4 regions of the Kribbella sp. DT2 genome follow, and region 2 is predicted to be linked to each of the others. Evidence: riboswitches for the same ligand, from Rfam matches in the RefSeq annotation. Region 2 holds a riboswitch; each other region holds the start of a gene.
The links. A riboswitch is a leader RNA that binds a small molecule or an ion and turns the genes downstream of it on or off. The one in region 2 is predicted to bind cobalamin.
Positions count from the first base shown of each region.

Region 1: another riboswitch for cobalamin. It lies ahead of ACLQ2O_RS35265 (ribonucleoside-diphosphate reductase subunit alpha); the one in region 2 lies ahead of ACLQ2O_RS03755 (CbtB domain-containing protein).
Region 3: another riboswitch for cobalamin. It lies ahead of ACLQ2O_RS37655 (ABC transporter substrate-binding protein); the one in region 2 lies ahead of ACLQ2O_RS03755 (CbtB domain-containing protein).
Region 4: another riboswitch for cobalamin. It lies ahead of metE (5-methyltetrahydropteroyltriglutamate--homocysteine S-methyltransferase); the one in region 2 lies ahead of ACLQ2O_RS03755 (CbtB domain-containing protein).

Region 1 is NZ_JBNCLH010000010.1:231,645-238,776, forward strand. It holds gene ACLQ2O_RS35245 (alpha/beta fold hydrolase) at 1-56, opposite strand, end outside; gene ACLQ2O_RS35250 (TetR/AcrR family transcriptional regulator) at 53-643, opposite strand; gene ACLQ2O_RS35255 (class I SAM-dependent methyltransferase) at 732-1,643, opposite strand; gene ACLQ2O_RS35260 (DinB family protein) at 1,965-2,546, shown strand; cobalamin riboswitch at 2,605-2,761, shown strand; gene ACLQ2O_RS35265 (ribonucleoside-diphosphate reductase subunit alpha) at 2,893-5,859, shown strand; gene ACLQ2O_RS35270 (ribonucleotide-diphosphate reductase subunit beta) at 5,856-6,917, shown strand.
Region 2 is NZ_JBNCLH010000001.1:778,804-785,935, reverse strand. It holds gene ACLQ2O_RS03785 (GntR family transcriptional regulator) at 1-311, shown strand, start outside; gene ACLQ2O_RS03780 (fumarylacetoacetate hydrolase family protein) at 332-1,183, shown strand; gene ACLQ2O_RS03775 (VOC family protein) at 1,249-1,626, shown strand; gene ACLQ2O_RS03770 (hypothetical protein) at 1,656-2,036, opposite strand; gene ACLQ2O_RS03765 (histidine phosphatase family protein) at 2,190-2,750, opposite strand; gene ACLQ2O_RS03760 (CbtA family protein) at 2,747-3,514, opposite strand; gene ACLQ2O_RS03755 (CbtB domain-containing protein) at 3,580-3,777, opposite strand; cobalamin riboswitch at 3,811-3,946, opposite strand; gene ACLQ2O_RS03750 (LysE family translocator) at 4,028-4,666, shown strand; gene ACLQ2O_RS03745 (MFS transporter) at 4,663-6,021, opposite strand; gene ACLQ2O_RS03740 (DUF1304 domain-containing protein) at 6,068-6,436, opposite strand; gene ACLQ2O_RS03735 (phosphotriesterase family protein) at 6,534-7,132, opposite strand, start outside.
Region 3 is NZ_JBNCLH010000012.1:97,644-104,775, reverse strand. It holds gene ACLQ2O_RS37670 (ABC transporter ATP-binding protein) at 1-398, opposite strand, end outside; gene ACLQ2O_RS37665 (FecCD family ABC transporter permease) at 401-1,432, opposite strand; gene ACLQ2O_RS37660 (FecCD family ABC transporter permease) at 1,429-2,397, opposite strand; gene ACLQ2O_RS37655 (ABC transporter substrate-binding protein) at 2,550-3,578, opposite strand; cobalamin riboswitch at 3,603-3,791, opposite strand; gene ACLQ2O_RS37650 (CGNR zinc finger domain-containing protein) at 3,919-4,404, opposite strand; gene ACLQ2O_RS37645 (hypothetical protein) at 4,468-5,151, shown strand; gene ACLQ2O_RS37640 (hypothetical protein) at 5,280-6,260, opposite strand; gene ACLQ2O_RS37635 (MFS transporter) at 6,295-7,132, opposite strand, start outside.
Region 4 is NZ_JBNCLH010000002.1:788,059-795,190, forward strand. It holds gene ACLQ2O_RS12460 (catalase) at 1-601, shown strand, start outside; gene rocD (ornithine--oxo-acid transaminase) at 640-1,842, opposite strand; gene metE (5-methyltetrahydropteroyltriglutamate--homocysteine S-methyltransferase) at 1,910-4,213, opposite strand; cobalamin riboswitch at 4,332-4,546, opposite strand; gene ACLQ2O_RS12475 (potassium transporter Kup) at 4,634-6,553, shown strand; gene ACLQ2O_RS12480 (IclR family transcriptional regulator) at 6,570-7,132, opposite strand, start outside.

The sequences.
Region 1 (7,132 bases), on a different contig from region 2:
CGGGCGATCTGTTGCCGGCGCTTCTGCCGGGACTGCTGGTCAGTTCGGGCGCTCACGACCGGCCTCCTTCGATGACGGATCGGACGGTGGTGGACAGCAGCGTCTTCGCGGACTCGACGGTCAGCGGGGTGCCCGGTGTGAGCAGCTCAAGGCAGAGCCCGGACGACAAGGAGCTCAGCAGCATCGTCGTCTCCGCGCTCCGCGCTGAGTCGAACCGCCCCTCGTCGGCGAGCACGCGCAACCAGCTGGCGATCCGCTCCCGCGCCCGCTCGGACGAGACCTCGAGAAACTGGCGCGCCAACGAACTGCTTTCCGGTCGCAGCGCCCCGTGGTACAGCCCGAACCAGATCTCCAGCAGCGGCCGCGACTCCTCGTCCGCCGGCAGGAACTGCACCATGCACCGCACCAGCCGGTCCCCCGCATCAAGCCGCGCATCGGCGATCGCGAAGTCGTCGAGCTGATCGTCCAGCAGTCGCCGTACGAGCGCGTCATGCAGGTCCCGCTGCGTCGGGAAGTAGTGCCGCAGCGTCCCCATTCCAATGCCCGCAGCCCCCGCGACCGCCCGGACGGACACCTTCTCCAGCCCGCTCTCCCCCGTCACCCGCGCCGCAGCCGCCAAGATCCGCTCCCGCTGCTCCGCCACACCAGCAAACTAGCACACCGTGCTAGCACGCCGTGCCAGAAGCCTTTCGAGGGAGCTCCACCCAGCCCGCCTCCGGAGCGGGATCAGATCAGGCCGGCTTGGTCGCCTTCAGCGCGAACAGCAACGGGATCCGTGGCGCATCGTCCGGCAGGCGCCACCAGCCTTCCGGGGTCTGGACCATCGACGGCCAGCGCGGCCACTGCAGCACCTCGGACTCGCGCAAACTGTCGATCCGCAATCCAGCCGCGGACAACGTGGTGACCACCTCACCCAGCCCGTGCATCCACTCGTAACTGGTATTGCGTCCCGGGACCTCGTCGCCGGTATAAGTGACCGTCGACTCGTGCGCGATCGCGCCCCGGCCCTCCAGATAGTCGTTGCGCAGCACCAACTCGTCGGACTCACCAGGCAACCCGACCGGGCGCAACGAGTTCAGCAGCGGATGGAACTCGACGATGTAGACGGACCCACCAGGCTTGAGCAGACCGGTGACAACCTCGGCCCACTTCGGCAGGTCCGGCAGGTAGCAGAGGGCGCCCTTGCCGGTGTACACGACGTCGAACCGCCGGTCCCCCAGCGCCTCGACCGCGTCGTACACATTGGCGTGCACGTAGTCGATCTCGACCCCGGCCTCCGTCGCCAGCCGGCGAGCCTCGTCGAGCGACCGCGCCGACAGGTCCAGCCCGGCCGTCCGCGCACCCCGCTGAGCGAAGGCGATCGTCTCCGTCCCCAGATGGCACTGCAGATGGACGACGTCACGGCCACCCAGCTCCCCCAGGTCGGCCCACTCGTAGTCGGCGAACCAGAAGTCCGCCGGCCGTTCGTAGAACTTGCTCGCGGCGTGCAGCGGCGCCCGCGCGTCCCAGTCCGCCTCGTTGGCCGCCACCTGCGTCAGCTCGTCCGCGTCCAGCGCCACCGGCTTCTCCTTCTGTCGCCTGGCCCGGTCCTCGTCCTCCCAGTCTCTCCAGGCCCAGGTCCAGGCATCACCACTCAGGCTCATCTCGACTCACCCGGCGTCACGCGTTTCCCCCTCGGAAGCAGTCCCGCGAGCAGTTACCGCGCCCCCGGACCCTCCCGAGAGCGTTCCCCCAGCGCTGCTCACCCAGCGTGACTCTACTCCCGTCGGCCACGCTGAGTAATCACGTTTGGGTCTCACTCCACACCAGCTCCCCGGTCGCGCTCGCATTAACAGTCGACCACCGGAAGCACCAGCACCGACACGCTGTGCTGATTGACTTTCCGGCGTTCTCTCGACCACAATTCGAACACATGTTCGAAGCAAGAACAAACCGCGGGGAATCGGGGAGCGTGAGGATCTGTGATGCCGGAACCGTTCGACTGGGACATTCTGGAGCGACCGTCGGCGATGGCGATGGTGCGGGGCCAGCTCGGTTTCAGCTGGATGGTGCTGGCCCAGCGGCTGGCGGCACTGACCGACGACGAGTACTTCTGGAGACCGAGCGCGGAGGCGCTGACCGTCGTACGGCGACGGCATGCCGGCCGCTTCCGGTCGCTCGGATCGGGTGAGTGGGTGGCGCAGTGGCCGGACGAGCCGGACCATCGCGGGCCGCGGACGATCGCCTGGCTGATCGCGCACCTGACCGAGACGTTCTTCGAGCGCTGGGAGTGGACCTTCGGCGAGCGGATCCAGGGCCGCACGGACATCACGCTGCACGGGAACGCCCAGGACGCGGTCGCCTGGCTGACCCACTGGGTCGACGCGTGGCAGGACTCGATCGCCGCGCTGGACGAGGAGCAGGTGATGACGGTCGGTCTCAGCCAGGCCACCGAACTGGACGCCGCGGAGCCCTTCGGCCACGTCGTCCTGCGGCTCAACCGGGAGCTGATCCATCACGGATCGGAGATCATGACGCTACGGGACCTCCATGCGCTGGCCGCCTGAAACCACTAGATGTGCGACACGCGGCGCGTCGAGGCACTACATGTCGGGGTCTACCGCTAGTGTTCTGCGTGCTGGTGGTTCTGCCCGGGTGACGCGACCAAGCGCGGCCGGGCCGAGGCAACAGGGGAATCCGGTGCGAGTCCGGAACTGCCCCGCAACGGTGAGCGGACAGGTCGTCCGCGAGTCCGAGTACCTGCCACCGGTGCGCGTACCGCCGGTACGCGTTGGTCCGAGACCTCGTGGGTGGGTCGGTGGGCGTCAAGGCGGCCGTACTCGCCGTGCTGCCCTGCGTCGCGCGCTCTTCCCCAGGTCATGGTCCCCCGGAACTCGCGTGGAGAGAGCGCCTGTGACCATCGTTTCGTCGTCGCCGCCCGCATCGGGCACCGTGCCCGACCCGTCGGCGTCCCAGCTGACCGTCGTCCGCCGTGACGGCACCAGCACCGCATTCGACCCGACCAAGATCGCGGTCGCCGTGAGCAAGGCCTTCCTGGCCGTCGAGGGCGCCGAGGCCGGCACCAGTCACCGGGTCCGTGACCTGGTGACCGACCTGACCGCCCGCGTCGTGACGGCGCTGACCAGCCGCGGCGACGCACGGCGCAGCGTTCAGGTCGAGGACATCCAGGACCAGGTCGAGCTGGCTCTGATGCGCGCGGGAGAGCATCAGGTCGCCCGCGCCTACGTGCTGTACCGCGAAGAGCGCACCAAAGCCCGGACGCCGTCCGACCCGACCGGCGTGACCGAGACACCGGTCATCACTTTCCGTAGCGCCGACGGTAGCAGAGCGCCACTGGACGTCGCCCGTCTCCGGCTGGTGATCGCCGAGGCGGCCGCCGGTCTGGACGCCGTCGACCCCGAGCAGATCCTCGACGAGACGCTCAGCTCCTGCTACGACGGCATCGCCCAGCACGAGGTCGAGCTCGCCCTGGTGATGGCCGCCCGCTCGTACGTCGAGACCGAGCCGCAGTACAGCCAGGCCGCCGCGCGCCTGCTGCTCGACCAGATCCGTCGCGAGACGCTCGGCCGTGTGCACGGCGAGCCCCGGCAGGCGACCCAGGCCGACATGAGCACGGCGTACGCCGAGTACTTCCCGCGCTACCTCAGCACCGGGATCGAGGCCGGGCTGCTCGACCCCGAGCTGGCCACCTTCGACCTCGCCCGGCTGGCCGCGGCGATCAGGCCCGAGCGCGACCTGGACTTCGCGTTCCTCGGCCTGCAGACCCTCTACGACCGGTACCTGCTGCACATCGACAAGGTCCGGTTCGAGCTGCCGCAGGCGTTCTACCTGCGGGTCGCGATGGGCATGGCGCTCAAGGAGGACGACCGGGAGACCCGGGCGCTGGAGTTCTACGAGCTGCTCAGCTCGTTCCGCTTCATGTCGTCGACGCCGACCCTGTTCAACTCCGGTACGACGCGGCCGCAGCTGTCGTCGTGCTTCCTGACCACGGTCGACGACGACCTGTCCGGCATCTTCGCCGGCATCCGCAACAACGCGCTCCTGGCCAAGTACTCCGGCGGCCTGGGCAACGACTGGACCCCGGTCCGCGGCATCGGCGCCAAGATCCGCGGTACGAACGGCGAGTCCCAGGGCGTCGTCCCGTTCCTGAAGATCGCCAACGACACTGCTGTAGCAGTCAATCAAGGCGGAAAACGGAAGGGCGCGGTCTGTGCGTACCTCGAGACCTGGCACATGGACATCGAGGAGTTCCTCGACCTGCGCAAGAACACCGGCGACGAGCGCCGCCGGACCCATGACATGAACACCGCGAACTGGGTGCCCGACCTGTTCCTGCAGCGGGTCGAGGCCGGTGGCGACTGGACGCTGTTCTCCCCCGACGAGGTCCCGGACCTGCACGACCTGTACGGCGCGGCGTTCAGGACGGCGTACGAGAACTACGAGGCCGCTGCCGACCGTGGTGAGATCCGGGTGTTCCGGCGGGTCAAGGCGGTCGACCTGTGGCGCCGGATGTTGACCGTGCTGTTCGAGACCGGCCACCCGTGGATCACCTTCAAGGACGCCTGCAACCTGCGCTCCCCGCAGCAGCACGACGGCGTGGTGCACTCCTCGAACCTGTGCACCGAGATCACGCTGAACACGACCGTCGACGAGACCGCCGTCTGCAACCTCGGCTCGGTCAACCTGGTTGCCCATCTGACCGAGACCGGTCTGGACGCGGACCTGCTGCGCGACACGGTGAAGACCGCGGTCCGGATGCTCGACAACGTGATCGACGTGAACTTCTACACCACGCCGGAGTCGGAGCGGGCCAACCAGCGGCACCGCCCGGTCGGCCTCGGCCTGATGGGCTTCGCCGACGCGCTGTTCGCGCTGCGCATCCCGTACTCGTCCGACGCCTCCGTCGAGTTCGCCGACGTCTCGATGGAGGCGATCAGCTACCACGCGATCGAGGCCTCGACCGAACTGGCCGCCGAGCGCGGGACGTACCAGACGTACGACGGTTCGCTATGGAGCCAGGGCGTCCTGCCGATCGACTCGCTCGAGCTGCTGCGGACGGCGCGCAACGGCGACGTCCAGCTGGACACCGGCCGGACGCTCGACTGGGAGGCGCTGCGCGCGAAGGTGCTGAAGGACGGCATGCGCAACTCCAACGTGCTAGCGATCGCGCCGACCGCGACGATCTCCAACATCTGCGGGGTCAGCCAGTCGATCGAACCGACGTACAGCAACCTGTTCGTGAAGTCGAACATGTCCGGTGAGTTCACCGTCGCCAACCCGTACCTGGTCGCCGACCTGAAGGCGCGCGGGCTGTGGGACCAGGTGATGGTGTCGGACCTCAAGTACCACGACGGCGTGCTGAGCCGGATCGAGCGGATCCCGGCCGACCTGCGCGCGCTGTACGCGATCGCGTTCGAGATCGAGCCGCTGTGGCTGATCAAGGCGGCGTCGCGGCGGCAGAAGTGGATCGACCAGGCGCAGTCGCTCAACCTCTACATGTCGGCCCCGTCCGGCAAGGCGCTCGACGAGCTGTACCGGTCGGCCTGGCGGTACGGGCTGAAGACGACGTACTACCTGCGCTCCCAGTCGGCCACCCACGTCGAGAAGTCGACTCTGCAGGGGACGGACGGCCGGCTGAACGCAGTGCCGGTCGCTCCGGCCGCAGCCCCCGCGCCGGCCGCCCCCGCGCCGGCCGCAGCTCCCGCCCCGGCCGCAGCTCCCGCGCAGGTGGCCGCTCCGGTGGCCGAGGTGCCGGCCACTCCCCCGGCGGCGGCGCCGGTCGTTCCGATGGACGACACGTTGCTCGACGCCCCTGCTGTCTGCAAGCTCGACGACCCCGACTGCGAGGCCTGCCAGTGACCACCACCCCCACCGGACTCGGTGAGATCGCCGTCGGCGCGGACCGGGTCGAGGTCGCCGACAAGGCGATGATCAACGCGCGCGCCGACGTGAACCAGCTGCTCCCGCTGAAGTACCAGTGGGCCTGGGACAAGTACCTTGCCGCCTGCAACAACCACTGGATGCCGACCGAGGTCTCCATGCAGGCCGACATCTCCTTGTGGAAGAGCAACGACGGCCTGACCGAGGACGAGCGCCTGATGCTCAAGCGCAACCTCGGCTTCTTCGCCACCGCGGAGTCCCTGGTCGCGAACAACATCGTGCTCGCGGTCTACCGCCAGCTGACCAACCCCGAGTGCCGGCAGTACCTGCTGCGCCAGGCGTTCGAGGAGGCCGTGCACACGCACACCTTCCAGTACATCTGCACCTCGCTCGGGCTGGACGAGGGCGAGCTGTTCAACATGTACCGCGAGGTCCCGTCGATCGCCGACAAGGACGCCTGGGCGCTGAAGTACACGCGGCACCTGGAGGACGGCAACTTCCGGACCGGTACGCCGGAGGCCGACACCGACTTCCTGCGCGACCTGATCGCGTTCTACGTGGTCTTCGAGGGCATGTGGTTCTACACCGGGTTCGCGCAGATCCTGTCGCTGGGCCGGCGCAACAAGATGGTCGGCATCGCCGAGCAGTACCAGTACATCCTGCGCGACGAGTCGATCCACCTGAACTTCGGCATCGACTGCATCAACCAGATCAAGCTGGAGAACCCGCACCTGTGGACTGCTGAGTTCCAGGCCGAGGTCCGCCAGATGCTCACCGAGGCCTGCGCGCTCGAGGTGGCCTACGGCCGCTCGACGATGCCCAACGGCATGCTCGGCCTCACCGCCGACCTGTGCGAGCAGTACATGCACTTCATCACCGACCGCCGCGCCGAACAGATCGGCATCCAGCCCATCTTCGGCGAGACCCGCAACCCCTTCGGCTGGATGTCCGAGGTGATGGACCTCAAGAAGGAGAAGAACTTCTTCGAAACCAGAGTCATCGAGTACCAGTCAGCCTCCGGCCTCACCTGGGACTGACAAGCGGGATGGGGCGCTCGCTCGATCTCGTCCAGGCTCGCACTGCACCGGCCGGTGCTATGGACGCTCAGCAAGCGCCTCGCGTACGGCGTGCCCTCTCCATCCCCGCTCGCCCCCACCCGCACCGCGGGTGGGGGCGTGCGGGGTTGGAGGGGGCGGCGGGGCGCAGCAGTCGGCGGGCGCCGTCGGTGCTCGGGCGGGCGCGGCGCTCGTCG
Region 2 (7,132 bases):
ACACCGAGGTCCCGGAGCGGCCGGACTACGACTCGTACAAGGCGATGGCCGGGCACGACCAGCGCTTCCACGACCTGGTGCTGGAGCTGTCCGGCAACGAGACGGCCCGGCAGTCCTTCGCCCGGACGCACTGCCACCTGCACCTGTTCCGCCTGTACTACGGCGGCGGCATCGCCACCCAGGCGCTGCGCGAGCACAAGACCGTCGTCACCGCGGTCCGCAAGGGCGACCCCGAGCAGGCCGCCGCGGCGATGCGCGCGCACATCGAAGCCTCACGGGCCCGCCTGCGGCCCGTGTTCGACCAAGAATGAATCCGCTCTAAGGAGATTTCGTGGAACTGCTGCGCCTCGGCGCGGTCGGTGAGGAGCGCCCGTACGCGCGCGCCACCGACGGCACCACCTACGACCTGAGCTCCGTCACCGCCGACATCGACGGCGCCTTCCTGGCCGCCGACGGCATCGCCCGGGCCCGCGCCGCGCTGGAGGCCGGTTCGCTGCCGGCCGCAGACGTCGAGGGCCTGCGGACCGGCGCCCCGATCGCCAAGCCGGCCGCGGTGGTCTGCATCGGCCAGAACTACGCCGCCCACGCGGCCGAGTCCGGGGCCGAGCCGCCGAAGGAGCCGATCGTCTTCTTCAAGCACCCGAACACCGTCGTCGGCCCGTACGACGACGTCCTGGTCCCGCGCGACAGCCGCAAGACCGACTGGGAGGTCGAGCTCGCGGTCGTGATCGGCAAGACCGCCCGGTACCTGACGTCCGACGCGGAGGCACTGGCCTGCATCGCCGGCTACACGGTCTCCAACGACGTCTCCGAGCGCGCCTTCCAGCTGGAGGTGTCCGGCGGCCAGTGGTCGAAGGGCAAGTGCTGCGAGACCTTCAACCCGCTCGGCCCGGTGCTGGTGCCGGCCGACGAGGTCGGCGACCCGCAGGCGCTGGACCTGAAGTCGTTCGTCAACGGCGAGCCGCGGCAGGCCTCCAACACCCGCGACATGATCTTCTCGGTCGCCGCGCTGATCCGCGACCTGTCGCAGTACATGACGCTCGACCCGGGCGACATCGTCAACACCGGTACGCCGGAAGGCGTCGCGCTGTCCGGCCGCTTCCCGTACCTGGCGCCCGGCGACGTCGTCGAGTGCGAGATCCAAGGCCTCGGCCGGCAGCGCCAGGAGCTTCGCCAGGCCTGACCTTTGTCCGCCCCGCCGCCGTATTGCGGTGGCGGGGTGGCCCACCGGTACGGCATGGTCTGGCCATGACTTCGATGGTGAGAACGGTGACGTTCGACGCGGCCGACCCCTGGGGGCTGGCCGGCTTCTGGTTGCAGGTGTTCGACGTGGAGCGGCCGGACGACGACCACCCCGACGACCCGTACGCCGCGGTGAACACCGAGACCGTCAAGCTGCTGTTCGAGCGCAACAACGACCCGAAGCGGGCCAAGAACCGGGTGCACCTCGACCTGGAGCCCGACATCCCGCGCGACCAGGAGGTCGAGCGGCTGGTCGCACTGGGCGCGACGGTCGAGCACGACCACCGCGAGCCGAACGGCCTGGGCTTCGTGGTGATGCTCGACCCCGCCGGCAACGAGTTCTGCGTGCTCCGCTCGGCTGCCGAGCGCGCGGCGACTAGCTAGTCGCCGGCTGGCTCGGCGGCCGGCTCTGACTAGCTGACGATCTCCGGAGTCTGGCCGGAGAGGGTGACGCGCCAATCGCCGTCCCAGCCGTGCACGACGATGCCGTAGCCGTCGCGGCTCGCCGAGGCCCGGTGGTGCCCGCTCTCGACCGGCTGGACCTCCGCCTGCCAGCCGCGCTCGGTCAGCGTCGCCACAGCCGCCTCCACCTGGCCCACTGGGTCGACCACGGCCGGGTCGCCGTTCTCCACGGTGATCAGGCAGACCGACTGCGGCCCGTCGCCGTCCTCCAGCACGTGAGGGTTCACCGGGCCCACGTCGTGCGTGACGACGCCCTGCTGTCCCGGTACGGCGGCCGCCGCCACTGCGAGCAGCTCCTCGCGCAGGAGATCACGGGCCTCGGTCAGCGTCATCGGGTAGGTCCTTCCGGTTGTCTGGTGACGCCCGGGCGCGGCGCACGCCGTACCCGGGCTCCGTCGTTCACTCGGCCCCGGGCAGCTCGTCGAAGCTCATCGTCTGGGCGTTGGGATGCTGTGGCGAACGACGAACCGCGTCGAACCGGTTTGTCAGTGCAAGTTGAGTGACCAGGACGTGGCGTGTGCGGAAAGACCCACGGTCGCCAGCGGGCGGACGTCGACGTGCCGGAGCGACTCGGCCGGGGCCTCCAGCGCGTAGAGCACAGCCGCGCGGACCACCGCCGGGTGAACCACAGCAACGACCGTACGCCGGTCCGCATGGCCCGGGTCCTCGGTCAGGTCGCCCAGCCAGTCCGCAACCCGGGCGATCAGGTCGTTGGCCGACTCCCCGCCCGGCGGAGCCGTGTGGGGACGCTCCAGCCACGCCGAGACCGCCGCGGTCTCCGTGGCCAGCAGCTCCTCCAGGTCACGCCCGGTCCAGTCGCCGTACTCGCGGTCGCGCAGTGCGCCGACCACCACCGGCTGCAGGCCGATCGCCTCAGCAGTCAGGATCGCCGCCGGCTCCGGGCCGCAGTACGTCGTACCGGCGTCGACCCGCAGGTCGCGGGCCGCCTCCAGGCTGGCCTGGTCCGGCGCGGGCTCTCCACCGAGTACGAGCCCGCGCAGACCAGGCGTCAGCGCGTGCGCGACGAGCGTCAGGGTTGTCGTCACGCGGCGACGGTCTCCTTGGTGACCTTGGAGTTACAATCCACCAACGCAGCGTAACCGAATCCCAGCACGGTCCACAGCACCGCCTGCGTGCCGAGCGAGGCGAACCGGAACTGCCACAGCAGCGTCGCCGGGAACGACCCGGGCACCTCGTTGATCGACGGCAGGATGAGGTACGCCGCGACGATGGTCACCCCGAAGGCACCGCCGCCGGCTGCGAGCCGGATCCAGGGCGCGTCGCCGAAGCGCTGCGCCCAGCGGGACGCCGCGACCCCGGCCCAGACCGCGAGCAGGCCGATCACGAGCGTCAGCAGGTAGGTCACGGTGCGCTTGGTGATCGTTTCCGGGTCCCCGACGGCCGGCGGGTTCGGTGGGTACTTGAGGAACGGCACCAGCACGATCCCGACGAAGCCCGCCGCGGCCAGGCCGAGGGAGGCGTAGGAGTCGCCGTCGGTGCGGAGCCGGCGGCGGAGCAGCGCGAAACCGACGGCGAAGATGCCACCGAGCGCTACGCCGTACAGGCTGGTGGCGAGGAAGAGCCCGAAGCGCTGGCCGTCGCGGCTGACCAGCGGCGCCTCCTCTTCGGCGGCGGGGGCTTCAGCGGCGGGTTCCTCGCCGTGGGTGTGCGCGGCGCCGCCGGCCTCCTCGATCGCGATCGCGGCGTCGATGTGCGGTTCGCCCATCACGTACGCGAAGGTTCCGGCCAGCAGGCCGGCGAAGAGGCCGACGATCAGCCCGCGCACCAGGAGATTTCCGAAAGTACGCATGACGGTCCTGTCAGTTGTTCAAGCCCGAGCGGGTCGGGAACGGGGAGCGGAGAAACCGCAGGACGTCAGTGGCAGGGCACGCCGAGCAGGTGCCGGCCGTCGTGCATCAACTCGTGCAGGTACATGCCGGACTGCGAGATCGCGCCCTGGTCGAAGGCGACCAGGTAGGCCAGCATCAGCAGCACGCCGATGGTGAGCAGGGCGACCGCGAGCAGACGCGGGGAAACAGCCGGTACGGCGACCGAGCGGGCAGGAGCAGGCATCTGAGACCTCCTGGGGAATTGCGCGTCCCCATTGGAAAGGCTGCTGGTGCCCGAGCGTCCTGACTCACGAGCAGCTGCTCGCTCACAGTGGCGCGGCCGTACCGGTCTCTCACCGGTTTCCCTCATGGCACCGCAGGTTGACCTTTGAACGGTAGCGGCAGGGTTCGTGACGGGTCAACGGACGGCGGCGCGGCGGGTGATCTTCCCCACCTGTCGCGCCCGGCTCCCGCCTGACACCTAGCCTGACTGCATGCCGTCCACTCATCATCTGGTGGCCTTCGCCGTCACCGCGCTGATCGTCATCGTCGTACCGGGTCCGAGCGTGCTGTTCATCGTCGGCCGCGCGCTGGCCGTCGGCCGCCGTGAAGCGATGCTGACGATGCTCGGCAACACCCTCGGCGCCGCGTTCCTGCTGGTCGCCGTCTCGCTCGGGCTCGGGACGCTGATCGCGGCGAGCGCGATCGCGCTGACCGCGGTGAAGCTGGCCGGAGCGGCGTACCTGATCTACCTCGGCATCCACGCCTTCCGCACCCGCAAGTCCTTGGCGTCGGCCCTGGGCGCCGAGGCGCGACCGGCGAACACCCGCCGCGTCCTCCGCCAGGGCTTCCTGGTCGGCGTGACCAACGCGAAGACGGCGGTCTTCTTCGCCGCCGTCCTCCCGCAGTTCGTCGACCCCGCGGCCGGCGCGGCCACGCTGCAGATCCTGCTGCTGGGCCTGGTCTTCATCGCGATCGCCCTGCTCTCGGACACGGTCTGGGCGGTGGCCGCCGGCTCGGCCCGGGACTGGTTCGCCCGATCGCCCCGCCGCCTGGAGTTGGTCGGCGGCGCCGGCGGCCTGATGATCGTCGGCCTCGGCGCGAGCATCGCGGTCAGCGGCTCGAAGGACTAGTACACCCTTGTACGGCGGGCGGCCAGGACGCCGAGCAGGGCCAGCGCGGCGGGCAGCCCGAAGGCGGTCAGGAAGGCCGTCGTCGGCGAGTGCGGCTCGATGGCCGCGAAGAGTGAGCCGCCGATCGCCAGGACCGTTGCTGTCAGCAACGAGTCGCTGAGCTGCAGGGCCGAGCTGTTCGCGCCTTGCTGCTCGAGCGTGGAGTACTCGAGGACCAGCACCGACACGGTCGGGAACACCGTTCCCATGCCCAGTCCGGCGAGCGCCCAGCCGAGGATGCCGACGACCACCGGTACCCGGTCGTCGAGCGTCGCGGCCGCGATCGCGATGCCGAGCAGCAACGAGACCATGCCCGCCTGCAGGAACACGTGGTGCTCGAACGGCTGGTTCGGCCGACCCCGGTACCACGACGCCGCGGTCCAGCTCAGCGCGCTGACGGTCAGCACCAGGCCGGCGAACGCCGGCGACAGCCCGCGCTCCCGAGTCAGCATCAGCGGCAGGAACACCTCAGCGCCGAAGCCGGCCGCCGCGACCAGCCCGCGCAGCGCGATCACCGACGGCAGCCCGGCGCGGATCGTGAACGTCCCCTTCGGCAGCAGTTTCGGCGCGAACACGACCACCGCGGCCAGACCGACCGCGATCAGGATCAGCTGGACGGCCCCGTGCTGCTGACCGCCGTAGTGCAGCAGTCCGACGCCGAGCGCGGCGCCAACGGCGTACCAGGCCCGCTGGCTCCAGAGCTTCCCTGAGCGCGTCACGTGCTCACCCTTGGAGAGCCCCGGCCGCATGATCAGCGCCGCCGGAACAGCCAGGACCGGTACGGCGAGGAAGACGATCCGCCAGTTGGCGTGCTCGACGATCAGCCCGGCGATCGCGGGGCCGACCAGCGACGGGACGACCCACCCGGTCGCGAACGCGGCGAAGATCCGCGGCCTGAGCTCGGCCGGGTAGAGGTGCCCGACGACGACGTACAGGGCGACCGTGAGCAGACCGGCGCCGAACCCCTGGATCACCCGCCCGACGACCAGGACCTCCATCGTCGGCGCGAGACCGGCGATCACCAGGCCGGCCAGGAACCAGCCGGTGCCGTGCCAGAGCGGGCGAGTCGGGCCCTTGAGGTCCGACCAGGTGCCGGAGACAACCATCGCGACGACGCCCGAGGCGAGCGGTCCGCCGAAAGCCAGCGCGTACAGCGACAGGCCGTCGAGGGCCTGCGCGACGGTCGGCATCGCGGTCGTCACGGCGAGGGACTCGAACGCGACGAGCGTGATCAGCGCGACCATCCCGACGGTCAGCGCACGGTACTGCGGGGCGAGAACTCCGGGCGGGCGAGGCGCCGCGATCGACGTGGTCATGCCGAGAACTCTCTGACTTCAAGCACACTTGAAGTCAACTGCTCGGCTACAGAACAGCGGCCAGCACCAGCGCGAGGATCGGCGGCACCGCCTGGATCGCGGCGGACTTGGCCATCCGGCGGTCCGAGCCGATCAGGACGAGCCCGGCGCCGAGCATGCACGCGCACGAGAACAGCGCGATCGCGTGCCCGCGGTCGCCGCCGGCGATCAGACCACCGATCGCACCGGCCGCCAGGAACAGGTTGTAGAACCCCTGGTTGAACGCCCACGGCCGCGCCGCCTCGGCCTCCGCCTCGGTCCTGACCAGGAAACGCTGCTGCACGCTCGGCTTGCGGAAGAGCACGCTCTCCAGGGCGAAGAAGAGTACGTGGAGGATGCCGGCCAGGGCCACGAAGATCTGCGCGACGGTGTTCACCTGCGAACGGTACCGCCCGGATGCCTCCGGCAACGCGACGTCACGGGTGACGAGTTCGTGCCGATGCCCCGTACGGCGCGTTCGGCGGCTCGGCGCGCTACTTCCAGTCGGTCGCGAAGGCGCGGGCCGGGTTGGTGACGAAAATCTGCTCGACCACGTCCTCGCCGAGCCGGCGGGTGAGCCTCGGGCGGAGATTCGTCAACAGGTAGGGCATTCCCGGGCCCTCACCGGTCGCGAGCCGGGCCCGCGCGGTCGTCGTGTCACCACCGAGCAGCAGTTGATCGGCGTACCCGGCCTCGACGAGCGCGGCCAGACAGTCGACCATCCGCCAGTCGGTGGCGTGATTGGTCCGCGACGGCCCGTCGAAGGCGAGGAATGCGCCGCGCGCCGCCAGCTCCTGGTGGACCTGGTGGTCGGGAAAGCGGTTCAGATGCCCGAGCACGATCCGATCCGGAGCGACGCCGTGCTCTTCCAGACGATCCAGTACGACGCCCGCTCCGGTACCCAGCTCGTGGTGGATGCCGATCGGCGCTCCCGTCGCCCTTTGAGCCTCGGCCGCCGCGTCCAGCACCCACGAGGTGTGCTTGTCGAGCCCGTGGAACCCGCTGGCGATCTTGATCATTCCGGCGCGCACCTGACTGTCGCCGATGCCCTCGGTGAGCTCCTGCACGAACAGCTCGGCCAGGTCCTGCTCGG
Region 3 (7,132 bases), on a different contig from region 2:
CGGTCGGCCAGGTCGGCGGTGCCGGTGGCGGCGAGGGCCTCGGTGACGACCTTCTCGTCCTCCGGCGTCCACTGGCGGAACCAGCGCTGGTGCGGATGGCGGCCGCGGCCGACGAGGTCGGCGACGGTGATGCCTTCGGGGGCGACCGGTTGCTGCGGGAGGAGCCCGAGCTTCGTGGCCAGTTGCCCGCCAGGGATTCGGCGTACGTCGACGTCGTCGAGGTAGACGGTGCCACCGCGCGGGACCAGCAGGCGGGCGAGACCGCGCAGCAGCGTGGACTTGCCGCAGGCGTTGGCGCCGACGACGACGGTGATCCTGCCCTGCGGGATGTCGACCGAGAGGTCGTGCACGACCGGCGTTCCGTCGTACGCGAGACTGAGGTTCTCGGAGCGCAGCATGGTCATCCTCCTCGGCCGACGCGGTTGGCTCGGGCCATCAGCAGCAGTAGGTAGGGCGCGCCCAGGAACGCCGTGACAACGCCAACGGGCAAAGGGATCGGCGCGAACAGCTGGCGCGCGACGAGGTCGGCGGCGACGACCAGGAGAGCGCCGATCGCACCGGACGCGAGCAGGCCGGCGGCACGTTCGGCCAGCAGCCGGCGGGCGATCTGCGGCGCGACCAGGGCCACGAAGCCGATCGGTCCAGCAGCGGCGGTCGCCAGGGCGGCGAGGCCGACGCCGATCGCGATCAGCAGGCCGCGGGACAGCTCGACGCGTCCGGCCAGGGTCCGGGCGAGGTCGTCGCCGAGCTCGAGCAGGCGAAGCTGCCGCGAGGCCACGACGGCGGCCGGAAGGAGGACCAGCAGCGTGAGGCCGATCATCCACACCTCTGCCCACGACCGCCCGGCGAGACTGCCGGACAACCACATCAGCGCGCTCTTGGCCGTGTAGATGTCGGCCAGGGTCAGCAGGTACGCCGTGAGCGAGCCGATGATCGCGGTGACACCGATCCCGACGAGCACCAACCGGTACCCGGCGACACCGCGCTTGAAGGCGAACAAGTAGATGGTGATTGCCGTCAGCAACGATCCGCCGAGGGCGCCGACCGGGAGCCAGAAGGGGCTCGCGCCGAGGACGGTGATCACGATGACGGCCGCCAGGGCGGCGCCGGCGTTGATGCCGATCAGGTCCGGGCTGACCAGCGGGTTGCGCGCGAGCCGCTGGAAGATCGCGCCGGAGACGGCGAAGGCCGCACCGACGCCCAGGCCGACGAGGACGCGTGGCAGCCGGTTGTTGACCACGACGTCGGTCATGATCAGCGAGCCGTTGCCTGCCAGGGTGTTCAGGACCTGGGCGAGAGGGATCTCGTAGTCGCCGATCGTCAGGGAATAGGCGCCTACAGCAACGGCTATCACCAGACCGGCGACCGTGACGACGACTCCGCTGGGATCGATCCGGCCGGAGAAGGGGCCGATGCGTACGGGGGTGCTCATAGTTCGGCCAGCCTTTGGCGGCGTACCAGCGCGATGAACAGCGGCGCTCCCACCAGCGCGGTGATGATGCCGACCTGGAGCTCGTCCGGTCTGACCACCAGGCGGCCGACCACGTCCGCGAGCAGCAGCAACGTCGGCGCGAGGACGAGTGAGTACGGCAGGATCCAGCGGTAGTCGGCGCCGACGATCGCCCGTGCGACATGCGGTACGGCGAGGCCGACGAAGCCGATCGGGCCGGCCATCGCGGTCGCCGTACCGGCCAGGAGCATGATCGCGAGGCCTGCGAGGACCCGGACCAGGCCGACCCGGGTGCCGAGGGTTGTCGCGAGCTCCTCACCCAATGCGAGCTGGTTGAGCGAGCGCCCGAGCACCAACGACAGAACGATGCCTAGGGCAATGAAGGACAATGCCTGGCCGACGATCGGGCCGGTCGCCATCGTGAGCGATCCGACCACCCAGAAGCGGAACTCGTTCAGCGTCGACAGATCGAGCAGCGTCGCCGCGGACGTGACCGACCCGAGCATGGCCGACAACGCCGCACCGGCCAGCGCGAGTTTGACCGGCGTCGCGCCGCCGCGCCCGAGGGCGCCGACGAGGTAGACCACGACGGTCGCCACCAGCGCGCCGCCCATCGCGAACCACACGTAGCCGGCCAGGCTCGTCACGCCGAAGACGCCGATCGCCGCGACGACGGCCACCGCGGCTCCGGCGTTGACGCCGAGGATCCCGGGGTCCGCCAACGCGTTGCGGGTGACGCCCTGCATCAGCGCGCCGGCCAAGCCGAGGGCCGCGCCGGCCATGAGGCCGGTGGCGGTCCGCGGCAGGCGTAAGTACCGGATCACGCGGTCGGTGTCGGAGCCGGTGAAGTCGGCCGCTGCCAGGTACACGTCCCGCGGCGCGAACCACTCGGTCCCGGCGAGCAAGGAGAGCAGCACGGCCGCCAGCAGTACGGCGAACGCGATCACGAGACCACCGGTCTTCGTCAGCCCACCCCGCAATAACCCCGGCCGGCCGGGAGCGCCTCGTCCGTCGCCTCCCCGCCGACCGTCGGCGCGCGGCGGACCATCGATTCCCCGCCGGCCACGAGGTCCCGGACGACCGTCAGCGACCTGGGCGGTCACTTGACCAGGTCGGGGTGGATGATCTTCGCGATCAGCTCGGTCGAGTTCGCGCCGCGAACGCCGGCCGAGTGGTGCGCGAACAACCACGGCACCACGTGCTTGTTCTTCACCGCCGTGAGGTTCGCGAACGCCGGGTTCTTCAGCAGCTTGTCGACGTCCGGCTGCCCCTGCGCCTCGGTCAGCGTCGCGTCGCAGCAACCGCTGATCAGCACGTAGTCCGGGTCGGCTTTGATGAACTCCTCGACACTGATCTTCACGTTCCGCTTCGAGGTCAGCCCCGCGAACGCGTTCACCCCACCGGCCTGCCTGATCAGCACCGTGCCGAAGTCCGGACCACCGGACACCGTCATCCCGCCGCCCTCGAGCCCAGGCCGCACGATCGCCACCGTCGGCTTGCCGGCGCCCTTCACCTTGGTCTCGACCGCCGCGATCCGCGCCTTCTGGTCCGCGATCACCTGCTCGGCTTTGTCGCTCGCGCCGAACAGCTTGCCGAGGTCGCGCAGGTCGGCGTACACGTTGTCCATCGAGACCGTCGACGGGTCGATCGCCTCGTCGCCCTTGCCGTCCGCGGTCGGGCAGAGCGGGCTGAAGATCCAGGTCTGCACGCCGAGGTCGGACAGCGACTTGCGGCTGCCGAAGCTGCCGTCACTGCCGGCCGCGTTGAAGATGTCGTTGAAGCCGGACAGCACGAAGTCCGGGTTCAGGCTGAGCAGTTCCTCGCGGCTCGGCATGTTCTTGTAGTACTTGCGGTCCCGCTGCGCACCGGCGTACTCGGGCAGCGGCTCGGAGTCGAGGAACGCGGTCCCGACCAGGCGGTCGGAGATACCCAGCGCGTGTGCCATCTCGATGGCCGGCTGGTACGCCGCGAACACCCGCCGCGGCGGGCCGTCGACAGCGACGTCGAGGCCGCAGTTCTTCACGGTCGTCGCGCTCGCGCTCGGACCTTCGTCGGCGCCGGCGCTTCCGCAGCCGGCGACCAGGGACAGGAAAACGGCAGCAAGCACTGCCTTGGGTACGACGGCCATGGCGACCGTTCCTCCAACACCTCGTGGACGGGACGCGTCGTGGCCGGTCTCCTGGCTGACGGGACGACCGCATCCGCCGAGCTGACCTTCCCAGCCCCTCCGGGCCAGTGGTCTCACACCTGGTGAACGCTCAGCGGACAATCCCGATCACAGTGGCGAGGGCCGCGCCGGTACTCCACCGGCTTCCCGAACACCACGACGGGCACACGGTAACCCACGCTGCGACCCGGTCGCAGCACACGGTCCAGGCGCGCGACCTCGCCCGGCTCCGCCGAGCCGGCGCGCCGGGCCGGACAGCCCAGAGGTCCGCCGGGAGTTCTTCGCGGCGAAGCGACGGCCGCTAGGCGTTCTTCGCCGTACGGGCCCGGTACGCCGCGACGGTCGTCCGGCTCGCGCACGCGTTGGAGCAGAAGCGGCGGGTCCGGTTCCGCGACTGGTCGACGAAGTAGTTGCCGCAGTTGGACGCGTCACACCGGCCCAGCGTCACCGAGGGGTCGCCCGCCGCGACCAGCGCGAGCTTGGCGGCGACCAACTGGCCGACCCAGCGCTTGGCCGGGGTGCCGTTGCGGCTGAAGTGGACGTGCCAGCCGCCGTCGTGGTCGGTCAGGTGCATGTCCGGCGGGTAGTCGCGCAGCAGGCGGTGCACGGCGTCGGGGGCAGCGCCGTCGACCGACTCGGCCAGCGCCGTACGGACGAGGTCCGGCAGGTCGCCGTACCGGCCGTCGGGCGGTGGAGCGATCTCGTGCTCCGCGAAGAACGCGGCGACGAGCTCGCCGTCGGGGTCGAGCGTGCCGGTGTTGGCCAGCTCGACCGCCAGCCGGGTCACGTTCCCAATGTAGTCACCGTATTGCACTTGACCCCCTACATCGCGCTGCTTACCGTAGGTATCATGCTAACTGATGCCACCTACATCGCTCGGCGCCTGCAACTGCTCGGGGAGTGGGACGCCGCGCTCGCCGTCCTGGGCCCGGACGCCGATCCCGAGCTGCGCGCGGAGATCGCTGTCGACCGCTGGTTCTTCCAGGTCGAGGGTCACGACGAGGCCGAGCAGGCGGTCGCGGCGCTCGATCCGACCTCGTCGACCGCGCACCTGCTGACGGCGCGACTGGCGTACAGCCGGCTGCTGTTCCAGCGCCCGCGCGCGGACGACCGGACTGTTGCTGAGGACAACTACCGTGCGGCGACCCGGACCGGGACCGAGCTGCAGCGCGGGTGGGCCGAGTACCACTGGGGCGTCCTGCTGGACAACATCGACGACGACGGAGCCGCCGCGATCCCGCGCTACGAGACCGCGCTCGAGATCGCGACGCGGACCGGCGACGGCCTCTTCGAGTCGTACATCATTCGGCACCTCGCACACCTGCAGGAGCCCGCCGAACGGATCGCGATGCTGCGCCGCTCGCTCCACCTGCGCGGCGCGCTCGGCGCCCGGCCGCAGACCATCGCCGCGCAGGCCGTGCTCGCCGAGGACCTTCCCGAGGACGATCCTGAGCGCGCGGAACTGCTGCGGACCTACCGTCCCGGCGCGGAGGAACTGCGGATCGGCTGGCTGCTGTCCGACGTGGTGAAGTAGGCGCGCGCCGCTTCGGTCAACGCGGCGGGCGGCGGCGCGGTCAGCGCGGCGGCGCATCAACGCGCGTGGAGCGGCGCGCGGCGGCGCGATCAGCACAGCGACGCATCAGCGCGTGAGCGGCGGCGCGGTCAGCGCGTGTAGAGCGGGGAGACGGCGAGGGCGAAGGCGACCATGTCGTCGGTCTTCACCTTGGCGCCGGGCAGCGGGACCAGGTCGGCGATCTTGTCCGTCCCGACGCGGATCGTCCCGCGCCCGGTGGCCGTGTCGACGTACCCCTCGTCACCCAACGGAACGGACTGCGACGTCGGCGCCTTGCGGACCGACGCCATCGCGGCCGCCGCGTCGGCCATCCGGCGAGCCGTCGAGTAGACCACGGCGGTCGAGGTGATCCAGCCGCAGACGAGATCGCCCGCCGCCGTCTCGCTGTCCCGCCGCGCCGTCGCCGTGGTACCCATGACCTTCGCGGCCGCGTTCGACCCGCGCTCGCACTCCTCACGAGTGATCAACGGCGCCGCCTCCGGCAACCCGGCCGCCTGCCTGGCCGCCTCCTGCGCCAGTACGACGTACTTGGTCTGCGTCGCCACCGGACCCTCGACCTTGTAGAGACGGGTCCCCAGCAGGAACACCGCGAACTTGCTCGTCCCGTAACCGCCCTGCCCGACCGCGATCGCACGCGCCGGCTCGGCCTTCGTCGCGGCGTACGCCTGCTGAGCCGCCGTCAGCTCTTCCCTGGTCGCCGGCAGCACCGACACCCCGAGCCGAAGCACCGGCCCACTCGGACTCGCGCTCAACGCCAACTGGCAGATGTCGAAGCTCGGCACCCCGATCTCCGCCGGCACCGCCTTCGGCTGGATCCTCACCACCGGTACGGCGAGCGTCGCCTGCACCAGCGCCTGGTTCATCCGCACGCACAACGTGTCCGCGACCTTCGACTCCGGCGGCACACTCGGCGTCCCCGACGGCGACACGCTCGGCGACTCGGTCGGCGCCGTACTGACCGACACCAACGGCGGCACATTCGGCGCGGTCTCGCCAACGCCACCGCCGCATCCGCTCAGTGCGAGCAGACCGGCAAGAGCCACGAGGGAAGTCACTGGACGGGTACGCATGGTGACCCGACTCTAGCCGGAGGCTGGTGGATCGTCAGGCGGAGCTCGTGCCCGAGGTCGCGCGCAACTCCCGTTCGCGGATCGCGTGCTCGTCGGTGCGGGCGTCGTAGCGCCAGAAGTCCTTCAGCCAGACCGCGGTGCCGACGACGCCGGCCACGCAGAGGATGCCGCCGCTGACGATCGACGTACGGACGCTGGTGAGGTCGGCGACCAGGCCGGAGCGGGACTGGCCGCCCAACGGTCCGAGGGAGTACGACAGCATCTCGATGCCGGCCAGGCGGCCGCGCATCTCGTCGGGGATGGTCTGGTTCCAGATCACGGCGCGGAACAGGCCGGAGATCATGTCGGCGCCGCCGGCGACGGCGAAGAACGCGATGGCGAACCAGATGTTGGGCGCCAGGCCCGCGATGCCGACCGACGCACCCCAGGCGATGGTGGCGAGGGTCACCGCGCGGCCGTGGTGGTGGACGCGTCGGGCCCAGCCGCTGGTCAGGGTCGCGAGCATCGCGCCGACCGCTTCGGCGCTGTAGAGCAGGCCGAGCAGCTTGGGTTCCTTCAGGACCTCGGTGGCGAAGGCCGGGAAGAGCACGATCGGCATCGCGAGGAACATGCCGACCATGTCGACGGCGTACGTGCCCAGCAGATCCCGGCGGCGGACGGCGTACTTGATGCCGTCGCCGATCGCTCGCAGGCTCGGTGGGGTGCTGTGCTCGCTCGGCTTGTACGACCCCAGGAGCAGGAACAGCAGCGTCGCGACCACCAGCCCGGCCAGCTCCACGGCGTACGCCCACATCACACCGGCCGTGCCGACCAGTACGCCGCCGAGCGCCGGCCCGGCGAGCTGCCCGACCTGGAGGATCAGCGAGTTGAGC
Region 4 (7,132 bases), on a different contig from region 2:
CGAGCGGATGCTCGGCGTGCTGGCGAACGTCGACGCGGACCTGTGCGCGGCGGTGGCCGAAGGGCTCGGGCTTCCCGCGCCTGCTGGAGCGCCGGCCGAGGTCGTCCCGTCGCCGGCGCTGTCGCAGATCCCGCCGGGTCCGGGGCCGATCACCGGGCGGGTCATCGGGGTCTTTGCGGCTCCGGGTGCTGACCTGGCCGGGATCACGAAGCTGCGGCGCGCCGTGGAGGCTCGCGGCGCCGTACTGCGGCTGATCGCGCCGCTGGGCGGGGTCGTGAAGCGGGCGCGCTCGGAGCAGATCGTCGAGCGGACCCTGCTCACCACCCGATCGATCGAGTACGACGCGGTGGTGGTCGCCGGAGGCATCCCCGACTTCACCGACATCAAGCTGTCGATCCTGCTGGGCGAGCTCTTCCGCCACTGCAAGGTGATCGCCGCCTGGGGCGACGGCGACCAGGTCCTCGCCGCCGCCGGGATCGACACCACCGCACCTGGCGTCGTACTGGGGGAGAGCGTCGCCAAGCCCTTCACCAGCGAGCTCCTCGACACGGTCGGCCTCCACCGAGTCTGGGAGCGGGCAGCGCAGATCATGGCGAGTTAGGGCGTGTCTGGCAGCGGAGCCGCCGGCGGCGGCTCCGCTCAGGTGGCCAGTGACTTCAGGGCGAGCGTCAGGCGCTCGGTCAGCCAGTCGAGGGTCGTGGTGGTGATGGTCAGCGGCGGCGACAGGCGGATCGTCGAGCCGTGGGTGTCCTTTGCCAGTACGCCCCGCTCGGCGAGCCTCTCGCACAGCGCGCGGCCGGTCCCGAGCGCCGGATCGAGGTCGAGGCCGGCCCACAGTCCGTGGACGCGGAGGCCGACCAGGCCCTGCGCGCGCAAAGGCTCCAACCGTTCGCGGAGGGCCGGCTCGAGGTCGAGCACGTGCTGCTGGAGATCGCCCGGTTCGAGCAGCTTGACCACCGCGCGCCCGACGGCGGCGGCGAGCGGGTTGCCGCCGAAGGTGCTGCCGTGGGTGCCGGGCGTGATGACGTCCATGATCGCCCGGTCGGTGACGACGGCCGACAGCGCGACGATGCCGCCGCCGAGCGCCTTGCCGAGGATGTACACGTCCGGTACGACGCCCGCCCGCTCGGAGGCGAAGGTCGCCCCGGCCCGGCCGAGGCCCGACTGGATCTCGTCGGCGACCATCAGCACGTTGTTCGCCGTACAGGCCGCGCGGACGGCGGCCAGGTAACCGTCCGGCGGGACGATGACGCCGGCTTCACCCTGGACGGGTTCGAGCAGGACGGCGACCGTGGTGTCGTCGATCGCGGCCTCCAGCGCGGCCGCGTCGCCGTACGGGACGGACCGGAAGCCCGGCGTGTAGGGGCCGTAGTTGTCGTGCGCGTCGGCGTCGCCGGAGAAGCTGATGATGCTGATGGTCCGGCCATGGAAGTTGCCGTCAGCAACGGTGATCGTGGCCTCGCCGTCCGGCACGCCCTTGACCAGGTAGCCCCAGCGGCGGGCCAGCTTCAGCGCGGTCTCGACGGCCTCGGCGCCGGAGTTCATCGGCAGGACGGCGTCCTTGCCGGCCAGCCCGGCCAGTTCCGCGCAGAACGGGCCGAGCTGGTCGTGGTGGAAGGCCCGGCTGGTCAGCGTCACCCGGCCGAGCTGCTCGGTCGCGGCCGCGATCAGCGCCGGGTGCCGGTGCCCGAAGTTGAGCGCGGAGTACCCGGCGAGGCAGTCGAGATAGCGCCGGCCGCCGGTGTCGGTGACCCAGGCCCCCTCGGCGTGAGCGATGGTGACCGGCAGTGGGTGGTAGTTGTGTGCGCCGTACTGCTCTTCCAGCCTCACCGGGTCGGTCACGGATCGCTTCCCTTCGTCGGTAACAGGTAGTACAGGAGAGCATATCCTGTACTACCTGCTACTGAGGTCAGCCGAGCTGTTCGCGGACGGCGCGGGCCGCGCCGACCAGGTGGTCGAGGGAGTCGCGGACCTCGGGCCAGCCGCGGGTCTTCAGGCCGCAGTCGGGATTGACCCACAGGCGCTCGGCCGGGATCGCGGCCAGACCCTTCTGCAGCAGTGAGACGACCTCGGGCGTGCCGGGGACGCGCGGGGAGTGGATGTCGTAGACGCCGGGACCGACGCCGCGCGGGTAGCCGGCGTTGCCGAGCTCGTGGGCGACCTGCATGTGCGAGCGGGCCGCTTCGAGGCTCGCGACGTCGGCCTCCATCTCGTCCAGCGCGTTCAGGATGTCGCCGAACTCCACGTAACACATGTGCGTGTGGATCTGCGTGTCCGCCCGGACGCCGCTGGTCGTCAGCCGGAACACCTCGGTGCCCCAACTCAGGTACGCCGCACGGTCGGCCTGCCGCAGCGGCAGGGTCTCGCGCAGCGCCGGCTCGTCGACCTGGATCACCGCGGCACCGGCCGCCTCGAGATCGTTGACCTCGTCCCGCAACGCCAGCGCGACCTGGCGTGCGGTGTCGCTGCGCGGCTGGTCGTCGCGGACGAACGACCACGCGAGCATCGTGACCGGACCGGTCAGCATGCCCTTGACCGGACGCTCGGTCTGCAGCTGTGCGTACGCCCACCAGCGGACCGTCATCGGCTCCGGCCGCGAGATGTCGCCGACCAGGACCGGCGGCCGGACGTACCGGGTGCCGTACGACTGGACCCAGCCGTGCTGCGTCGCCAAGTACCCGTCGAGCTGCTCGGCGAAGTACTGGACCATGTCGTTGCGCTCGGGCTCACCGTGCACGAGCACGTCCAGCCCGGCCTTCTCCTGGAACGCGAGCACCTCCTGGATCTCGGCCTCGATCCGCTGGTCGTACTGCGTCGCGTCGATCCGTCCGGCGCGCAGGTCGGCGCGCGCCGTCCGCAGCTCGGTGGTCTGCGGGAACGACCCGACAGTCGTTGTCGGGAGCAACGGCAGGCCGAGCCGTGCCTGCTGGGCGGCGCTGCGTTCGGCGTACGGCGTGGAGCGGCGACTGTCCGCGTCGGTGACCGCTGCGACCCGCGCCCGGACGTCGGGGTTGTTCGTCAGTGCCGAAGCGCTCCGGGAGTCCAGCGCGGCCCGGTTCGCGTTCAGCTGGTCGGCGATCGCCTCGGCGCCTTCGGTGAAGCCGAGCGTCAGCGTCGCGATCTCGGCGGACTTCTGCCGGGCGAACGCCAGCCAGCGCGCGACCTCCGGGTCGACGCCGTCCTCGGCCGTGACGTCGTACGGGACGTGCAGCAGGGAGCACGACGCACTGACGTCGACCTGACCGGCCAGCGAGCGCAGCCGGGTCAGCGTGGCGAGCGACTTGGTGAGATCGTTGATCCAGATGTTGCGGCCGTTGACCACGCCCGCGACGAGCCGTTTCGAGCGCACCTCGGAGGCCGCGACCAGGTCGTCGAGGTTGCCCTCCGCGGGACCGGTGAAGTCGATCGCCAGACCCTCGACCGGCGACTTGGCCAGCACCGGCAGCGCCTTGCCGAGCCGGTCGAAGTACGACGCGACGAGCAGCCGCGGGCGATCGGTCAGACCACCCAGTACGGCGTACGCGCGGGCCGTCAGGTCGAGCTCATCGGCCGAGCGGTCCTGGACCAGCGCCGGCTCGTCCAGCTGCACCCAGCCGGCGCCGGCGGCGCGCAGGTCCGCGAGCACTTCGGCGTACACGGGGAGGATCTTGTCGAGCAGCGACAGCGGCTCGAAGTGCTCGTCGACGCCCGGCGCCGGCTTGGCCAGCAGTAGGTAGGCGATCGGGCCGACGACGACCGGGCGCGCGGTCAGCCCGAGGTCGAGCGCTTCGCGAAGCTCGGCGACCTGCTTGCTGGTGTCGGCGGTGAAGGTGCTGTCGGGGCCGAGCTCGGGGACCAGGTAGTGGTAGTTGGTGTCGAACCACTTGGTCATCTCCAGCGGCGCGACCTCCTGGGTGCCGCGGGCCATCGCGAAGTACCCGTCCAGCGGGTCCGCGGCCACAGCGGCCCGGTGCCGCTCGGGGATCGCGCCGAGCAGGACCGACGTGTCGAGCACGTGGTCGTAGTACGAGAAGTCGCCGGTCGGGACCTCGTCGATGCCGTCGGCAGCGAGCTGCTGCCAGTTGGCCTTGCGCAGGCCGGCCGCGGTCTGCCGGAGGGCGTCCGCGCTGACGGTGCCCTTCCAGTAGCCCTCGACGGCCTTCTTCAGTTCACGGCTCTGGCCCTGACGCGGGTAGCCGTACACGGTGGACCGTGCTGCTGACTGGGTGTTCAAGTGTCTCTCCTTGGCGAGGCAGTCTCGAAGACCCCGGACCTCAGGAGAACGACGGCAGGCGCGACGGGTCGCGCACGGCCGACCTTCCCACGAGGTCACGCGGTCACCGCCGTACGACGACGCACGGCGGGCAGAGGCAGGTCTTCGGACTCGCGGGCGCGTCTGGCTCCAGACACCTACTGGCCGTCGCTTCCCAGACCGGTCCTCCGGTCCAGTGCTGATGACGGCGGTCGTTCCCACTCACCGCTGCGGGGCAGTCCCGGATTTCCACCGGGTTCCCTCTTACGACGACCCGACTGGCGACCGGGCCGAACCACTGCGTCTCCACTTTCTCACAGAACTCTCACAGCACGACGCGAGTGTGATCGGTCTGCCAGCCAGGCTGATTTGGTTCAATGCGCGCGTGAACAGGCTGACGCGATGAGCACCGACCACGTGGACGGCCGCGTGCAGTCCCGGACGCTGCTGACGATCGGTGCCCTCGGCGTGGTCTTCGGGGACATCGGCACGAGCCCGATCTACACGATCCAGACCGTGTTCAACCCCGGCGACCCGCACCCGGTGCCGGTCTCGGCCGACAGCGTGTTCGGGATCGTGTCGCTCATCTTCTGGGCGGTCACGATCATCGTGACGATCAAGTACGTGCTGCTGGTGCTGCGCGCGGACAACCACGGCGAGGGCGGCATCCTCGCGCTGATCACACTGATCCGTAGCCACGGCACCAACGGCAGCCGCCGGACCAAGGTGATCCTGGCCGGGCTCGGCATCTTCGGCGCGTCGCTGTTCTTCGGCGACTCGATGATCACGCCGGCCATCTCGGTGTTGTCCGCGGTCGAGGGTCTCAAGGTCGTCGAGCCCGGGCTGGACTCGTACGTCGTACCGATCACCGCGACGATCATCGTCGTCCTGTTCACGCTGCAGCGGCTCGGCACCGGCCGGATCGGGCGGTCGTTCGGCGTCGTGATGGTGATCTGGTTCGTCACCATCGGCGCGGCCGGGATCGGTGGCATCACCCGCCACCCGGAGATCCTGAAGGCCCTGTCGCCGACGTACGCGCTGGGCTTCCTGACCAACGACTTCGGGCACGCCTTCTTCGCGCTGGCCGCGGTCGTGCTCGCGATCACCGGCGCCGAGGCCCTGTACGCCGACCTCGGGCACTTCGGCCGCGCGCCGATCACCCGGGCCTGGCTGATCCTCGTGTTCCCGGCGTGCGTCCTGAGCTACCTCGGGCAGGGCGCGCTGGTGCTCAAGGACCAGTCGTCGATCAGCAGCCCGTTCTTCCTGCTCGTGCCCGAGTGGGGGAGGATCCCGCTGGTCCTGCTCGCCACCGCCGCGACGGTGATCGCGTCCCAGGCCGTCATCACCGGCGCGTTCTCGGTCGCCCGCCAGGCGGTGCAGCTCGGGTACCTGCCGCGGCTGCGGATCCTGCACACGTCGGACGAGACGATCGGCCAGATCTACGTGCCGTGGATCAACTGGGCGCTGATGATCTCGGTGCTCACGCTGGTCTTCGCGTTCCAGACCTCGGCCGCGCTCGCCTTCGCCTTCGGGATGGCGGTCACCGCCACGGTCACGATCAACACCGTGCTGTTCTTCTACATCGTCCGCAAGCAGTGGGGCAAGCCGATGTGGGTGGTGATCGGCGGAGGAGCGGTGTTCCTGTCGATCGAGCTGCTGTTCCTCGCGGCGAACCTGACCAAGCTCGTGCACGGCGCCTGGCTGCCGCTGCTGATCGGGATCACGGTCTTCACCGTGCTCACCACCTGGCAGCGCGGGCGCGCTCTGGTCACCGCGCGGCGCGAGCGTCAGGAAGGCTCACTGACGACGTTCGTCAACGAGCTGCACGACGCGCGGCCGCCGCTGCGCCGGGTGCCCGGGACGGCGGTCTTCCTGAACCGGGGCAAGGACACCGTGCCGCTGGCGATGCGCGCGAACGTCGAGCACAACCACATCCTGCACGAGAACGTCGTGATCCTGTCGATCGAGACCGAGCCGGTGCCGTCGGTCCCGGACACCGAGCGGATCACGATCGACGACCTCGGGTTCGACGACGACCGGATCGTGCACGTGACGGCCCGGTTCGGCTACGTCCAGACCCCGGACGTGGCCGCCGTACTGCGGCTGGCCGCGGAGCAGAGCTCCGAGGTGGCCTCGATCGATCTGAGCGACACGTCGTACTTCCTGTCGACGATCGAGCTGCGGCTCGGTGAGCACCCGGACATGGCGCGCTGGCGCAGCCGGCTGTTCGTGGCGACCTCGCACATCAGCGCGGACGCCGCCGAGTACTTCGGTCTGCCCCGCGACCGCGTGGTCATCATGGGCTCGCGCATCGACGTCTAGTGATCCTTCGGGCGGCTTAGCGCAGGTCGTCGGAGAAGGACTGGGCGGCCTGCGTGAGCAGGGGGATCGCCCGGTCCACCAGGGGCTCGGTCATCCGGCCGGCCGGGCCCGAGATCGAGAACGCGAGCCGCGACGGGACGTCGGGCACCGGTACGGCGATGCAGCGGACCCCGAGCTCCTGCTCGCCCTCGTCGACGGCGTACCCGTCCTGCTGTGCCTTGCGGAGCTGGGCCGCGAACTCCTCGACGTCGGTGATCGTGGTCTCGGTGTGCTTCGGCATGCCGGTGCGCTGCAGCAGGTCGCGGACCTCGGCCTCGCGCAGCTGGGACATGATCGCCTTGCCGACGGCGGTGCAGTGCGGGAGGACCCGGCGGCCGACCTCGGTGAACATGCGCATCGAGTGTCGCGACTGGACCTGCGCGAGGTAGACGATCTGGTCGCCGTCGAGCATCGCCAGGTTCGCGGACTCGCCGAGCTCGTCGACCAGGCGGGCCAGGTGTGGGCGGGCCCAGACGCTGAGCATGTGCGAGGAGGTCTCGCCGAGGCGGATCAGCTTCGGGCCGAGCACGTACTGGCGGG